One region of the Halomonas sp. NyZ770 genome, then DNA from elsewhere that is predicted to be linked to it. Evidence: predicted binding sites of a transcription regulator. Region 1 holds the regulator's gene; each other region holds the start of a gene.
What was found. The regulator FliA, encoded in region 1, starts transcription of late flagellar genes. The targets are predictions, from matches to a motif close to CTAAAGTTNNNNNNNNNNCNGCCGATA.
Positions count from the first base shown of each region.

Region 2: the regulator FliA is predicted to act here: its motif matches at 2,744-2,770, upstream of LG409_RS15750 (flagellin N-terminal helical domain-containing protein).
Region 3: the regulator FliA is predicted to act here: its motif matches at 2,900-2,926, upstream of LG409_RS17515 (flagellin N-terminal helical domain-containing protein).

Region 1 covers NZ_CP085143.1:148,989-154,204, forward strand. Annotated here, with positions in the region: gene flhF (flagellar biosynthesis protein FlhF) at 1-1,577, shown strand, start outside; gene LG409_RS00675 (hypothetical protein) at 1,574-2,173, shown strand; gene LG409_RS00680 (flagellar protein FlhE) at 2,255-2,668, shown strand; gene LG409_RS00685 (RNA polymerase sigma factor FliA) at 2,695-3,399, shown strand; gene LG409_RS00690 (motility protein A) at 3,439-4,254, shown strand; gene LG409_RS00695 (OmpA/MotB family protein) at 4,259-4,930, shown strand; gene LG409_RS00700 (sensor domain-containing diguanylate cyclase) at 4,954-5,216, shown strand, end outside.
Region 2 covers NZ_CP085143.1:3,410,122-3,415,337, forward strand. Annotated here, with positions in the region: gene LG409_RS15745 (O-linked N-acetylglucosamine transferase, SPINDLY family protein) at 1-1,716, opposite strand, end outside; gene LG409_RS15750 (flagellin N-terminal helical domain-containing protein) at 1,841-2,674, opposite strand; gene fliD (flagellar filament capping protein FliD) at 2,815-4,206, opposite strand; gene fliD (flagellar filament capping protein FliD) at 4,366-5,216, opposite strand, start outside.
Region 3 covers NZ_CP085143.1:3,804,173-3,809,388, forward strand. Annotated here, with positions in the region: gene ydiJ (D-2-hydroxyglutarate dehydrogenase YdiJ) at 1-595, opposite strand, end outside; gene LG409_RS17510 (2-aminoadipate transaminase) at 592-1,845, opposite strand; gene LG409_RS17515 (flagellin N-terminal helical domain-containing protein) at 2,032-2,853, opposite strand; gene folK (2-amino-4-hydroxy-6-hydroxymethyldihydropteridine diphosphokinase) at 2,973-3,401, opposite strand; gene LG409_RS17525 (SDR family oxidoreductase) at 3,612-4,361, shown strand; gene ybiO (mechanosensitive channel protein) at 4,430-5,216, opposite strand, start outside.

The sequences.
Region 1 (5,216 bases):
GCCATGGCACACGCCCGGTGGCGTTGGTGACTACCGACAGCTTCCGAATTGGTGCCCACGAGCAGCTGCGGATCTATGCGCGACTGCTGGATACCCCCATGTATGCGCTGGATGTCGAGCAACCCATTGACGAGCTGCTGGGACGGCTTCAGGGCAAGCAGTGGGTGATCATCGATACCGTCGGCATGAGCCAGCGCGATCAGCGGGTGATCGAGCAGATTGCACACCTTCAGGGGGGGCAATCCACCGTGCGTCTGGTGCTGATGTTGAATGCCGCTAGCCAGCCCGAAACGCTGGAGGAGGTCGTGTTGCGCTATCGCCAGGCAGCCAGGGCGGCTGGGGCGACGCTGGACGACTGCATCATCACCAAGCAGGATGAAGCGGGGCGCTTGGCCCCGGCGTTGGATATCGTCATGCGCCATGGCATGCGTGTGCTGTTTGGCTCCCATGGCCAGCAGGTGCCGGAAGACATGTCCGTGGCCGACCCTCAGGCGCTGATCGCTCAGGCGTTGGCCGCACAGCCCCGCGCCGTGCACCAGGCCGAACCCTCGGCGCCGCTCAGCTTGCCACGCTGGTCGCGGGATGTGCTGGGGCAAGGGCGCAGGCTCTCATCGGTGCTGGCTCGACTGCGCAAACGGGTGGATGACTTTTACCTGCTGGAAGCCGCCTGGGATATCGGCGCACTGCCTGGGGTCATTCAGGATCAGCGGGTGGATGAGCTGTTGTCCGGGGCAGATGCCAATAGCCGCGCCATGGGGCTGGCCTGGTCGCCACGCCGCCAAGGGCGTGGCTGTGACTGGACGATGCCGGATGTTCGGCTGGATGCGCAGGGCCGTTGGTTGGCCCTGACGCGGCTTCAGCACCGTCAGCCTGCCGGCTGGCAGCCGCGTCTGGAAGAGTGTGGAGAAGATATGGCAGTTCACCTGCTGCCCGCTCTGCCAGAACCCGACGTGCTCACCTGGCTGCACGACCAACGTTTGACCTGGGTCAGCGCGGTGCATGCCAGCCAGCGAGTAGACTATCAGGGCGAGCGCTACGCCCTGAAGAATCTGTTTCAAGAGAGTACGCTGACCCACAGCGTCACGGTGCGTTTTCGCGGCCAGCGCATGCAGTTGTGGAATGCCTATGTCGAAGTGCAGGCCGCCTCGGGCCACGCTCTGCTGGCCTGGGTGGGCGACATCCGTGACACTGAAAGTGACAAGCGCGTCGCGCGTCGCTATTGGTTGACACCCGCCCGGTTGGGTAGCGATGTACTGTCACTGCTGGTCACTCAGCTCGAAAGCGATGGGCTGGCCGCACTGACCAAGCGAGCGTGGCAACAGCTCAAGGAAAGCGACGGTGGCGAAGTGAGTCGTGAGCTGCGCCTGTTGATGGCCAGCGGTGCAGCGGCCGTGGCAGGCCACCTCGACCTGGCCGATGATGAACCAGGCCAGGCGCTGAGAACGGATCTGGTGCGGCTGTTGGGTAGCCAGCGCAAGCGCCGGGATACGGCCCTGCTGGACGCGCTGCTGCATGTGTTGATGGCCCGAGATGCCATTCGGCAACTGGGCAGTGTCAGCCTCGAGGATGTGCTATGAATGGCCAGGACCAGGCTGCCGGGCTGAGAAAATGGGCAGATTTGCAGCGCCAGCAGCGAGGCGAGCAACCCGACGAGCCTGCGGCCGACGCGCCGAGTGTCGATACTTCCACTTCGGACAAGGAAGTGGCGCAAACGAACGTTGGCACGGACGCTTCGGAAACCGCTCCCAAGGAGGTCGCAAGTGCGGCAGCGAGCATAGCGGCCCCCCGCCCGACACGCACACTGGTCATTGTGGGGTTGAGCTCAGCGGGTGCCGTGCACGTCGACAAGGTCAAAGGTCGCTTGGCGCAGTGGGCATCGCTGGGGCGCCAGTGGGCGGGCGATCCTCAGGAGTGGGACGTCAAGGTGGCAAGCCCAGAGGCAGGGTCGATGGCTGCCTTGGCGCATCACCCTCACTGGGCGCTATGGGTGAGCAGTGACGCCGAGGCCTTCGCGAGCATGTACCGTGCCCTACGCCAGATGCGTGAGCAAGGGGGGCCGCGCCGCCTGCTGGCCCTGCACGAGCCGCACCTCCCGCGTCAGGGCTTGCTGGACAACCTGCGTGATGCCGCTGCGCACTATTTGCAAATAGAGCTGTTGCTACTGGCTCGTTGATGACCCCATGACAAGGGACCGGCAATGCCTCTACAGACGATGTTGCTACGAACATTGATCAACACCGCAAAGTGGTCAACAGTGACATGGAGCGTGTTTCTCTCCAGCGCCGCGTGGGTGCTGGTGTTATCGCTGGTTGTGGGTGAATCGGCGCGGGCGGCGACAGGTAGCTGGAGCAGTCAAATGCCCGCGGTGATGGTGGCCATGAGCGATCGGGCGAGCAGCAGCCAGGCCATCAGGCCTCCGGCGGGCATACCGCTGGGCGACGCGACATTGGCGAGGGTGCAATGGCGTTTCGAGGCGCCTGCCCATGCGCCTGTCAACGCCTGGCTGTGCCATCCTGCACAATGCGTGCCCCTGAGTGGCATGCGTGGCAGCACCATGGCACTGGCAGGTCTGGAAGCCAACGCGCCGCTTCATTTGCGCTTTGCGCTGTCACCGGGGCAACGGCCCGTGCGCGTACAGGGGCTGCAGGTCATCGTGAATTATCAGTAAAGATCGTTTAGCCGTGAGGCAATAGGATGTATACAGCACAAGGCAGGATCAAGCAGAGTGAGCTGTTAACTCAATACATGCCACTGGTGAGACGTCAGGCCTTGACACTGCAGGTCAGGTTGCCCGCCAGTATCGAGCTGGATGATTTGATTCAAGCGGGCATGGTGGGCTTGCTGGAGGCGCTAGGACGCTTTGATGCCGCACAGGGCGCGACGTTTGCCACGTTCGCCAGCCAACGCATTCGGGGCGCCATGATGGATGAACTGCGCACTCGGGACTGGCTGCCGCGCAGCGTGCGCCGCTCTGCCCGCGCAGTCGATGAAACCGTACGCCGTTTGGAGCAGTCGCTGGGCAGGCCCCCTGAAGAGGTGGAAATTGCCCGTGAGCTGGAGATGCCGCTGAGCGACTATCAACAGCTGCTCAACGACACCAATAGCGGGCAGCTACTGCCCTTCGAGGAACTGGTGGCCGATGGCGGTGAGCCAGCCGGGGACGAAGGCAGCGCCAATCGCCCTTTCGAACAACTGCTTGACGAGCAGCAGCGGCACACTCTGATCGAAGCGATCGAGGCGTTGCCCGAGCGTGAAAAACTGCTGATGGCCCTGTATTACCAGGAAGAGATGAACCTCAAAGAGGTGGGGGCGGTACTGGGCGTCACCGAATCGCGGGTATCGCAACTGCATAGCCAGGCCGTCAGCCGCCTTCGTGCCCGCTTGAGCGACCACGATTGACCTTCTTATCCTCTCACGTTAACCGGCAAGGAGCCGTTGATGAACCCCTCTACGTTGATCGGCATATTTGCCAGCATGCTGTTGTTGATAAGCGTGCTGTTCTTTACCGCAGAGTCGCCAGAAAGCTTTATCAACTTGCCTGGTCTGGCCATCGTCATTACCGGTACCCTGGCGGCGACGTTCATCAGCTACCCCTTGAAGGAGGTACTGCGGGTAGTGCGCCTGGTAGGCCTGGTATTCCGCCGCGAGAACACCTATGTGCGCGATGATATCGGCGAGCTGGTGGCCATGTCGCGATTATGGTTCAAGGGCGATGTTCGAGCGGTAGAGCGGGAGCTGGAGCATACGCGCAACCCGTTTCTGCGCACCGGTATTCAACTGGTGATTGCCAACACCAAGGAAGATGAAATTTTCGACATGCTGCGCTGGCGGATCGCACGGCTGAAGGCGCGTGAGCATGCCGAAGCGCAGATTTTCCGCACCATGGCCACCTATGCGCCGGCCTTTGGCATGATTGGCACGCTGGTGGGGCTGGTCAACATGCTGGAAGTCATGGATGCGGGCGATCTGCAGGTGATCGGTCCACGTATGGCCGTGGCGCTGCTCACCACGTTTTACGGTATTCTGCTGGCCAATCTGGTCTTCAAGCCCATTGCCGTCAAACTGGAGCGGCGGACCGAAGAGCGCCTGATCACCATGAACATGGTGCTGGAAGGCATTTCTCTCATTACCAAGCGTCGCTTGCCGTCGTTCATCGAAGAGACGTTGAACTCATTCGTGGCCAACTACCACGACGAAATCCGTGATGCGAGCGTCAAGCCGCGCCCAGGCGTCGATTCGGCGCTGAAAGGGTAGCGCCATGCTCAATCACGAGGCACGGTTTGCGCTGGAACTGCCAGCGGCAGCGGGCGAGAGCGACGAAGGGTGGCTGACCAGTTACCTGGACGTCTTGACGCTGCTGATTACCCTGTTCGTGCTCTTGCTGGCGCTGACGCCTCCTGGCGGTGGGGAAGGGAGGGAGAGCGATGCCATGGGGCCGGCCAGTGCCATCATGGCCATGCCGTTGGCGTCGCTGGCCACCGGCATTCACCCACGTCACGACGGTGTGCAGCCGCAGATGGCCGGGCTGGATATTCCGGGGGTCAGTGTCTCGCAGGGCCGTGAAGGCATCACCCTGCGCATCGACGACAGTCTTTTGTTTCCCAGCGGCAATGATGTGCTAACGCCTCAGGGGCAAGTTGTGTTAGAAGGGCTCACATCGGTACTCCAAACGTTCGAAGGCCAAATCTCGGTGGAAGGGCATACGGATAATCTGCCCATTGCCACCCCGCGTTTCCCCTCCAACTGGGAGCTTTCAACGGGTCGTGCCATTGCCGTGGTGCGCCAGTTGGAGCGTCAGGGTATCGCCATTTCTCGTATGCGGGCGGTTGGCTATGCCGACACCCAACCCATGGAAAGTAACGCTACCTCGGAAGGGCGAGCTGCCAACCGACGCGTTGAACTGCTGCTCAAACAGCAGGTCGAGGGGTAAAGCACTATCTCGAGGCTATCTTCGTGTCGACGCATCATTCTCGACTGCAGTCCTTTGGCGCTGTCTTGGTACTGGATACCGACGTGCGGCAGGTTCAGGCCGTCAGCCGCAACCTGGCGGCATTACTGGGGTTACCCACCAACGAGCAGCCGCCCCCTACGCTGACGTCTCTGCTGGGCAAGCGGCTCAGCCAGCGGCTGCGCCATGAACTGCAAGGGCAGCCCCGCCTATCCGGCCCGCTCACTTTTCGCCGAGCCACCGTCGATACGCGCTTTCAACTCCAGGC
Region 2 (5,216 bases), 760 kb from region 1:
AGCGTTGGCAAGATGGGTCGCGCTATGACGGCCTGCAAACGTAGGGCCTACACAAGTGACGACAGGCACACCCATGGCCAAGGCTTCGCAGGTGGTCAAGCCACCAGAATAGGGCCAGGTATCGAGTGCGATATCAATGCGCTGATAGGTTTCCAAAAACTCTTTATGCTGCGCAGGGCCTTCCAATAACAAGCGCTCTGCACCAATACCAAACTCCGCAAAGCGCGCCATCTTATGTTGGCAAAAGGCCTCGCCCTCGAACTGAATGCCTCTCAGCAGAAGCTTGCTGTTTGGCACTTCGTGCATCAACGTCGACCACTCTTGGATCAGCTCACGTGAAAGCTTGGCCGGGTTATTCAAGCAGCCAAACGTGACAAAGCCATTTTTCAGCGCAGGCAGACTCGTTACTTCAGGCACATAGTCTGGCAGATGATAACAAACATAGTCATCTGGCAAACGAATCAGTTTTTCAGTGTATAAATGGTCAACATTTCTGGGTGTTTCAATACTATCACTCAATAGATAATCAAAGCATTTAAGCCCCGTAGTGTTAATCAGTATACCAACCCATTTCACAATTAGCGGCGCGGGCTCTTTGGCTAGCGCCATGAACTTCGAGCCTTCACCACCCCCGTTCATATCAATAAGAATATCAATCTTATCGTGGCGAATTTTTTGGCTCAACTGTTCATCGCCTAGCTCAACCACAGAGACCCAACTATCCGCTACTTTTTGGACTTCAAGCGTCAGCTTATCTACAATCTGATTAGTTGTATAAAAAAACAACTCTACTTCGTTTTTATCTACGGCTCTAAGAGCAGGCAAAATCATTTGGCCTACGGGGTGCGTCCTAAAACTGCCTGACAAAAGCCCAATCCGGACACGCTTACCTTTTCTTTTCTCTGTGCTCGCGCGAACGACTTTTTTTTCTTTCACATAACCTGACTCAAACTGCTTGGCTAACTCAAAAAGCTCTTCAGCACTATAGTCAGGATTATAGTGCTTAGCAATAAAAGAGTTATAGGCTGCTGCCCCATTTGGACCAATAGCCAGCTCGTCTTTGAAATGTTGTTCTGCTGTCTCATAGTCACCCTCACGCAAACTAAGGCTAGCCAAATGATTACTGACGCCCACTTTTTTTGGACTTAGCTTTTTCAGCATCATGGACGCTGCATACGCTTCACTATGCCTTTTCAACTGATCAAGAATGCGGCTACGCCACACGAGCGTATCTTGATATTTTTCATCTAGCGCATACGCTTTATCATTTGCTGCCAACGCTTCATTATTCAAGCCTACAACATGGTAAGCCCTGCTTAGCCAAACCCATACACGCTTTTCTGATGGAATCCTTTCGCTCAAAGAGGTCAAACGCTTGATACTCTGGTGCGCATCACCCCCAAAGAATTCATACTGCGCTAATTTTAGCTCAGACAGCGGGTTGTCGCCATTGGCCAGTTCGATGGCTTTTCGCATGGAGCGGCAGGCATCTTTCAAGTACTGTTGCCTAGCCTGCACATTGGCCAGCATTTCCCAACCATGGGGGCTCGTAGCATGTTGCTGGGTAAACACTTCGGCAAGCTGATAGGCAGTGCTTAATTCTGATTTATCCAGGGCATCTTGTATTTTTTGTAGTGCCGCCAGCTGGGCAGCATTACCCGACGTTTTGTGTGCTTTTGGTTTACCAAACTGCTTTTGCTTACCTTTGCGTGCCATTTCCTGTAGCCCTTGTGTGGGAGTGTTGCCAACCATTCACTGCATTGTAGCGTAGCTGCAAGCACGAAAAAGGCTGGCCAATGGCCAGCCTTCGCTGCTATTTCTTGCTTTAACCGCGAGGCAATTAGCCCAGCAGGGACAGAACAGACTGCGGCGTCTGGTTGGCCTGGGCCAGCATGGAGGTACCCGCCTGCTGCAGAATGTTGGCACGCGTCAGGTTGGAGACCTCTACCGCGTAATCCGCATCCTGGATACGTGAGCGCGCATCGGTCAGATTGGTGATGTCAGTCGTCAGGTTTTCGAGTACAGACTCGAAGCGGTTGATGGTCGCACCCAAGGTAGCACGCTCATCGTCAACGATTTGCAGGGCGGCATCAATAGAATCAATTGCGTCACGGGCAGAGGACGCATTTGTTACATCGATATCAGCAATATTCAAACCGCTGGCACCAGCAGTAACGTTTACAGTATCAATAGTTAGAGTATCGACACCCACAGTTGTGTTAGCCCCAACTTGGATGTTAAGAGTATCGGATCCAGTGCCATTCAGCAGTGAGATACCATTAAAGCTGGTGGCGTCGGCAACCCGGGTAATTTCAGAGATGCGCTCTTCAATTTCCAGTGCGATAGATGAACGGTCTTCTGCAGTGTTGGTGTCGTTCGCTGCTTGTACGGCCAGCTCACGAATACGCTGCAGGTTGTCGCTGATCTGGTTCAGACCACCTTCCATGGTTTGCGCCAGAGAAATACCGTCGTTGGTGTTACGCTGCGCCTGCTGCATACCGCTGATCTGAGCGCTCATGCGGTTGGCGATGGCTTGACCAGCAGCGTCGTCGGCAGCGCTGTTGATGCGCAGGCCAGAAGACAGACGCTCTTGAGCTTTGGCCAGCATGGCCTGAGAGTTGGACAGGTTATTCTGACCGATCAGGGCAGTGATGTTGGTATTGATCACAGACATGGAAGTGCTCCTTGAAGATTAACTGGCCACGAGGCCTGCTTTGCGGCGGTTGACCGCCGTTACTTTAAATAACGGCAGGCCCAGCCAGATCTTTAACCCAAAACACCACTTTTTTTGTAATGGAACGTAACACTCAAGGCTTAACGGCGGTTGCTGCTCTGCATGGCATTGAGCATGCTGAACTGCTGAGATAAGTAGGAACTGGTGGAGTTCATTTGTGCAATCATGCCATCCAGCTGGGCAAACTGGGTGCGGTAGCGGGCAATGTTGCGCTCGATCATCAGCTCCATGCGCTCTTTGCGCTCCTTGAGGCTATCGATACGCTGCTCGGCGCCGTTCACCGACGTTTGAATCAAGCCATCATCGCCAGTAATGGCTTTGAGCGTGGAGCTCAAGCGCCCAGCAAAGCCTTCTTCTGCCTTTTCACCAGCGAAGAACGCTGCCAGACCTTCCGGATTGCTCGCGATGGCTTCGGTCAGTTTGGTGTCATCGACGGTGAGACGGCCACGTTGATCAATGGCAATACCGAACTGGGAAAGACGGCTAAAATCGCCAGTATCGGCCAGCGGGTCGGTAATATCGCGACTCAACCGTGTCTGGATAGTGCGCACCGAACGGTCACCCAACAGCTCACCCGACGTTTCACCTTCCCCGTTGAACGCCGTCATACGGCCCATGGTGGATCTTACTTCATTGTAGGTACTGACAAACTTGTCGATGGCTTCGCGAAGCAATTCAGAGTCACGCTCGATCACCAGGCTCACTGGCTCTTGAGACGTCGCGGTCAAGTCCAAGGTGACGCCTTGAATGGCTCCTTCCACGCGATTTTTGCTGCTGGTAATGGCAATGCCGTTCACTTCCAGCGCGGCATCTTGCCCAGCGCGGCGGGTGTTGGTATCCATGGCCAGGCCATCCAGGCCCGAAAAACCGATGACCGAGGCATCTTTACCGGTTTCTTTGGAGCTCAACGCCAACCGAAAGCCCGTGCCGTCGTTCACGATAGACGCCATGACACCCGACTCGGCATCGGCGTTGATTTGATCACGCACGCTCGCCAATGTACTGCCCGCCGCAATGGTAATGGTTTTGCTGCTGGCAGGGGGGGCAGTGGGGTCAAACACTCCATTGGTGTAGGTGGCACCAAAATCGAGTGTCAGGGTAGTTTCAGTGGCTGCCAGCACTTGATCCATCGTCACACTGCTGGAAGCCACACTTCCCGCACGCGCCAACTGCGTGACATTGATGTCATAGCGGCCTGCATTGGCCGTTTCACCGGCAGTAGCGCTCACTCCGTTGCCATTCACCGTGCTGGTTTGCTGGCGAAACGTAGAGGTATCGTTCAGCGCTACGATCGAATCCTGCAAGCGCCCCATGGCCGATTCCAAACGGCCCAGGGCCGAAATCTTGCTTTGCTGGGTATTTTGCTGCTGGGTGAGCGGGGCCAGTTTTTGCCGCTCAGCCGCTTGGAGCTGATTCAACAGGCCATTAAGATCCAAACCTGAACCAACGCCAAGAGAGGTAATCGTCGCCATGGTGGCTCAGCTCCTTGTGAATTTAAAAATAGACTGGGTAGGTTATCGGCTGGGGGGAAAAAAACTTTAGCCCAAGGGTAAGGGGCTGGCTATCAAAAAAGCCTGGGGGCAATCCCAGGCTTTTGTCTAATACTTCGGCAACGATTCCTCCCTGGACACTCAGTTCTGGTTCATTTGCCCCAGCATGGCCAGCTGTTGCGTCAGGTAGGCACTGGTCTGGTTCATTTGCCCTACCATGCTGTCCATGGCCACGAACTGGGCACGATAGCGTTCGATGGACTGGTCAATACGGTTTTCCATGGTGGCAAAACGGTCGTTGAGAGAGGCCACCCGGCTTTCAGAGCTGCTGACGGCATTTTCCAACCGCCCAGAGGGGCCCACCAACTGTTCGATGGCTGATGTGATCTGCCCTGCCATACCGCCCTCACTCGATTCACCGGAGAAAAAAGCTGCTAATTGGTCAGGCTGGTTGGCAATCACGCTATCCAGCTTGTCATCATCGATGGCGAGCGTGCCATTGAGCTGTAAAGAGATACCGATATCGGAAAGCACACTGAAGCCATCCCCCTCCACGCGGCTGCTCAATGCCATGCGTAATGCCGACTCTACCGCCCGCGTGGCGCTGTCGCCATTTAGCTCGCCCGCGGTACCGCTATCCGGGTTATAGGCGGTCAAACTATTGATGGTGTTTTTCAGCGCGTTGTAATCTTCCACGAACGCAGTGATTTGCTCACGAATGGCATCGCTGTCTTGGGCAACACTGACGGTACTGGTGGAATTCGCTTCTGTCAGCGTCAATGTCACGCCCTGTACCGCGCCTTCCACCTGGTTGGTGGAGCTCACGATATCGATACCGTTTACGCTGAAGCGCGCATCCTGCCCGGCTTGTACTACCTGCGTGTCACTGGTCTCGGCATCGGCGTTGAGCAACTGCGAAAAGTTGGTGCTTTCGATGCTGGCGTCTGCACCTGTTTCCGTGGCGTTGACCGAAAGACGGTAGCCCAAACCAT
Region 3 (5,216 bases), 370 kb from region 1:
CTTCGTCCGATGTTAAAGCGCGGCTGTGCAGGTGCTTTCCGCCGATCAGAATGGTATCAAGCTCCAGCACATGATCACGGGTTTTGCCGTATTCACAGCTGCCCTGGCCGCTGGCATCGGTAGAGATCATGCCGCCAATAGTGGCGCGGTTGGACGTCGACAGTTCCGGGGCGAAAAACAGCCCATGGGGTTTGAGCGCCGTGTTGAGCTGATCCTTTATCACCCCGGCCTGAACGCGCACCCGACGGTTTTCAACGTCGATCTCAAGGATCCGGTTCATATGGCGGGAGACATCCACTACGATGCCATCGGTGAGCGACTGGCCGTTGGTGCCGGTACCGCCGCCTCTGGGCGTTAATACAATGCTGCGGTGAGTGCTTTGCGCAGCCAGCCGGGTAAGGCGCTCTAGGTCTTCGGCATGCTTGGGGTAGACCGCCGCCTGGGGCAGGCGCTGGTAAATCGAGTTATCCGTAGCCAGCACCGTGCGGTTGGCGTAATCGGGAGCGATTTCGCCTTCAAAGCCGTGGGCGCCCAAGGCGTCTAGAAACGCCACATACCCACTGCGCACTGCCTCCTCGCTGACCATTGCGATCATGCCTTGAGCGTCTCCAGCGCCTGCTCTATGAGCCCTAGCCCTTCTGCCATGATGTCTGGTTCGGTGGTCAACGGCGGTAATAAACGCAAGACATTACGTTTGCGACCACTGGGCATTAATAAAACTCCAGCATCACGGCCGGCTACCAACAGGTTGGCCAAGTGCTCCGCACCCGTCGCGTTATCAGTGTCTTCAAAGACGATGCCGCGCATAGCGCCAATGCCTGTCATAGCCCCCAGCATGGGGAAACGCTCGCTTGCTTGCCAACGCTGGTAAGCACTAACAATCGCCGCTTCTTGCGCATTTGACCATGCGGTTAGCGCTTCTTCCTGCATGACATCCATCACTGCCAGAGCAGCCGCGCAGGCCACCGCATTGCCCGAGTAAGTGCCACCCAAGGCACCTTTGGGCAACGCATCCATTAATTCGCTCCGGCCTACTAATGCGGCCAGCGGCAGGCCCGCGGCCATGCTCTTGCCCATGAGCAAAAGATCCGGTTCGATGCCCAAATGAGTAAAGCCAAATCGCTGGCCAGTTCGCCCAAATCCAGACTGAATTTCGTCACAAATCAATAAGATGTTTTGCTTATCGCAAACGCCTCGCAGTGCTTTGGCAAACTGCGGGCAGAGTAAACGAAAGCCACCTTCGCCCTGAATGGGCTCAACGATAATGCTGGCTACTTCATCGGCAGGTATTTCAACTTCAAATAGCCTCTCCAGCGCAGTAAGCGCCTGCTCAGCCGTCACACCGCTATCCCGGCTAGGGAAAGGCAGGTGGTAGACCGGGCCGGGCAAGGCCCCCAGGCCGGATTTATACGGCTTCACCTTGCCATTCAAGTTCAGCGCCGCCAGGGTGCGTCCATGGAAAGCATCATCAAAGGCGATTACGGCCTGACGACCGGTCACGCCGCGGGCCACTTTTAGCGCGTTTTCGGTCGCTTCCGCCCCGCTGTTGGTCAGCATGCAAGAGAGCGGGTAGGAAACCGGCACGAACTGGTTCAATGCCTCGACCACCTCCAGGTAACCTCGGTGTGGTACGGCATTGAACGCAGAGTGCATCAAGGTGCCCACTTGGGAGTGGACGGCGTCGACGACGGCCGGATGGCAGTGCCCCAGATTGAGAACGCCAATCCCACCGATGAAGTCGATATAGCGCTGACCCGCTTCGTCCCAAACTTCGGCATTGCGCCCGCGGGCAACGCAAATCGGATGTATGACGCCTAGTGCAGCACTGACATGAGGAAGGTCCATCGCCGTCGCGTTTCCTGTCGTTGTGAGTTGAATAGGCTTATCAAAGCAAATTCCCGCCGCCGCTCACAAACGAAAAAAAACGCTCAATCCATTCCATACTGGAATGAACAAGCTTTAGATGGCTTTTGAATGCGGATACGTCCGCGAAGAGAAGCAAAAAAGGAATATCTTAGGCTTCTCTGGACACTACAGCCCCTCCAGCAGCCGCAGAATCATCTGCGGCTGCTGGTTGACCCGGGTCAGCATGGCGATACCCACCTGTTGTAGCAGTTGGGCACGAATCAGATTGGAGACTTCTTGCGCGTAGTCGGCGTCTTGGATACGCGACTGGGCGGCGGAGGTGTTGATGATGTTGGTATTGAGGCCATCGATGACGCTCTCGAAACGGTTCTGTACCGCGCCAAAATAACTACGCTGACGGTCGACCTGCTTCATGGCCTCATCCACGACATCCATCGGGTTGGGCGTGGCCGAGCCATCGTCCAATACGCTGAAACCGTCCAGGCCCAAGGCCTGGCGCCCCATTCCCGAAAAGCGCACGCCAATCACATCTCCGGCGTTGGCGCCCACCTGAATGTTGAGGGTTTTATCGCTCTCGACCAGCCTGATGCCGTTAAAATTACTCTGCCCAGCGACGCGATCAATCTCCTCCAGGCGCTGGTCGATTTCCAACTGAATAGAGGCAAGATCGTCTGACGAATTGGTGCCATTGAGCGCCTGAACGCTCAGCTCACGGATTCGCAGCAGGTTGTCGTTGATCAGATTCAGCGAGCCTTCCGCCGTCTGCACCATGGAGATGCCATCGTTGGTGTTACGAATGGCCTGGTTCATGCCTCGAATCTGCGCGCCCATGCGGTTGGCAATGGCCTGACCGGCGGGGTCATCCTTCGCGCTATTGATACGCAAGCCGGACGATAGGCGCTGCATGGAGGTCTGCATGGCCTGCTGGCTAGTACGTAAATTGTTCATCACCAACAGCGACGTGATGTTGGTCGCAAGGCTAAGCAAGGGCGTGACCTCAGGCGTCAACGAAACAGGAACGGGGTAACGTTATTATCGGCCGGCCTTGCCAATCCATGAGCGCGTCCAGCAACAAAACGACCACAAGGCCTGCAACACTGCTCTCCTCACGGCTGCTGGGGCGCTTGCCCTCCCAAAGCGCGATGGCAGGACGCCAATACGGCATCCACGGGGCCACGCACATAGTCATATTGGAAATAGCCTTCGTCGACCACTTCGCCGTCCCATGCCACGATATCCAGATCCATGGTACGCGGGCCTGACTTGATCGGTCCTCGCACACGTCCCAGACGCTGCTCTACATCCCTCAGATAAGCTTTGAAGGCATCACGAGTCTGCGTGGTGCGAACGACCAGTGCAGCGTTGAGGAAGTCAGGCTGCTGCTGAAACCCCACGGGCGCTGTTCGTACAGCTTCGGAGCGGGCCACCAACTCACACTCGCGGCTCAAGATTTCCAGCGCTTGCGCAAAATGGTGTTCTGGCTCGATGTTGGTTCCTAACGAAATGATGCACTCATGGGACGGTATGGCTGTCATGGCAAGCCCTCGGGACTTGAGCGAAAGACGGTTTCTGTTGAAACGTACCCGCCGCCTTTTTCCACTTGCCCACGGGAAACGAGCGGCACCCTCCAAGCGTAGCGTTTTCAGCATTATGCTCAACATCTGTATAAGTTATTGACAAACGCTGCTTACACGCAGAAAGTCAGCTGACCACCTAATAATAATCTTCCGTATAGGGAGCAACCCATGGGAAACCCTGCTGCACTCGTCACCGGTGGCGCCACCCGCCTTGGCCGCCACTTTTCCGAAGCGCTGGCCGACAAGGGCTTCGATATCGCGCTGCATGTCAACAGCTCGCGAACCGAGGCCGAAGAGGTCGCGGAACGCATCCGGAGCAAGGGGCGTGATTGCGAGATCTTGCCCTGCAACTTTCTGGAAGACCCGCTGGACACGTTGATTGCCCACGCCAAGGCTCGTTTCCCAGGGCTTTGCGTACTGCTCAACAGCGCCAGTGCCTACGCGCCTGCACCTATCGCCCAGACAAACCTGGACATGCTGGAGACCCAGTTTCGGGTCAATATGTTCACCCCGCTGCTATTGACGCGCCACTTTGCCGAGGTGGTCGAGCGCGGCCAGATCATCAATATCATCGACAACAAGGTGGCTTACCATCAGTACCCTTATGCAGCCTACCTGCTGTCCAAGAAAAGTCTGGCAGATATGACGCGCATGGCGGCGCTGGAGTTTGCACCTCGCCTACGCATCAATGGCATCGCCCCTGGCGTCGTGCTGCCCGCATCACAGCGCACCAGCGACTATGTTCAGTGGCGCATCGAGGGTATTCCTGCCGATCACCAGGGAAGCCCAGCGCATCTCGTACAAGCCTTGTACTATTTGTTGGACAACGACTTCGTGGTGGGCCAAGTGCTGTTCGTAGATGGCGGGGAATCCATCAACCTGGTGGGACGCCACTCGGAGAACTACCCGGGCTGTTGAGTCACAGCAGCACTCCATAAATACGACAAGGCCGCCCGGAGGCGGCCTTGTCGTTGATGCAGCGAGGATCAGACATCCTCGTCGTCAGGCTTGTGGTGCTCGGCAGCCTGGTCGGAAGGTGCCTGACCACGCCGTGGGCGATGACGGTCATCCACATCGAGCTCTGCTCGCTTGGGCTGACCGGCCGGGCTGCCATCGATGGTGAAGTCCTGCTGCATGATGCGCAGGTTGGCAGGCGGCGCTGAGCCGGACTTGTCCTGCCCGAAGTACAGGGTGGTATGCGGGAACGGAATCTCGATACCCGCCGAGTCGAAGCGCATTTTGACGAGGCGATTGTACGCCCGGCCAACGCCCCACTGGTCACCCGGCGTGGTCTTGATGACCACACGGATATTGACCGAGCTATCGGCCAGCGCGGTGACGCCCGCAACGGTCATGTCTGCCAGCAGCTTGTGACCATGCTCTTCGCTGGCCTTGAGGTCTTCGAAGGCCAGCTGGAGCTGAGCAATCGCATCGTCGATGCTCTCGCGGTAGGCAATGCCGTACTCGCCCACGTGATTACCGTACTCACGCATGTAGTTGGAGACCGTATCCACACTGGAGAACGGCACGATATGGTAGGTGCCGGAAAGGTCGCGAATGCCTACCGAGCGAATGCTCAGGCGTTCGGCCGTACCGGTAACGCCACCCACGGTCACCACATCGCCAGTGTTCATGGCGTTTTCGATCTGGATGAAGACGCCGGTGATGACGTCCTGCACCAGCTTCTGAGCACCGAAACCGATCGCCAGACCCAGCACACCGGCACCGGCAATCAGTGGCCCGATGTTGATGCCGATCTCCGACAGCACGATC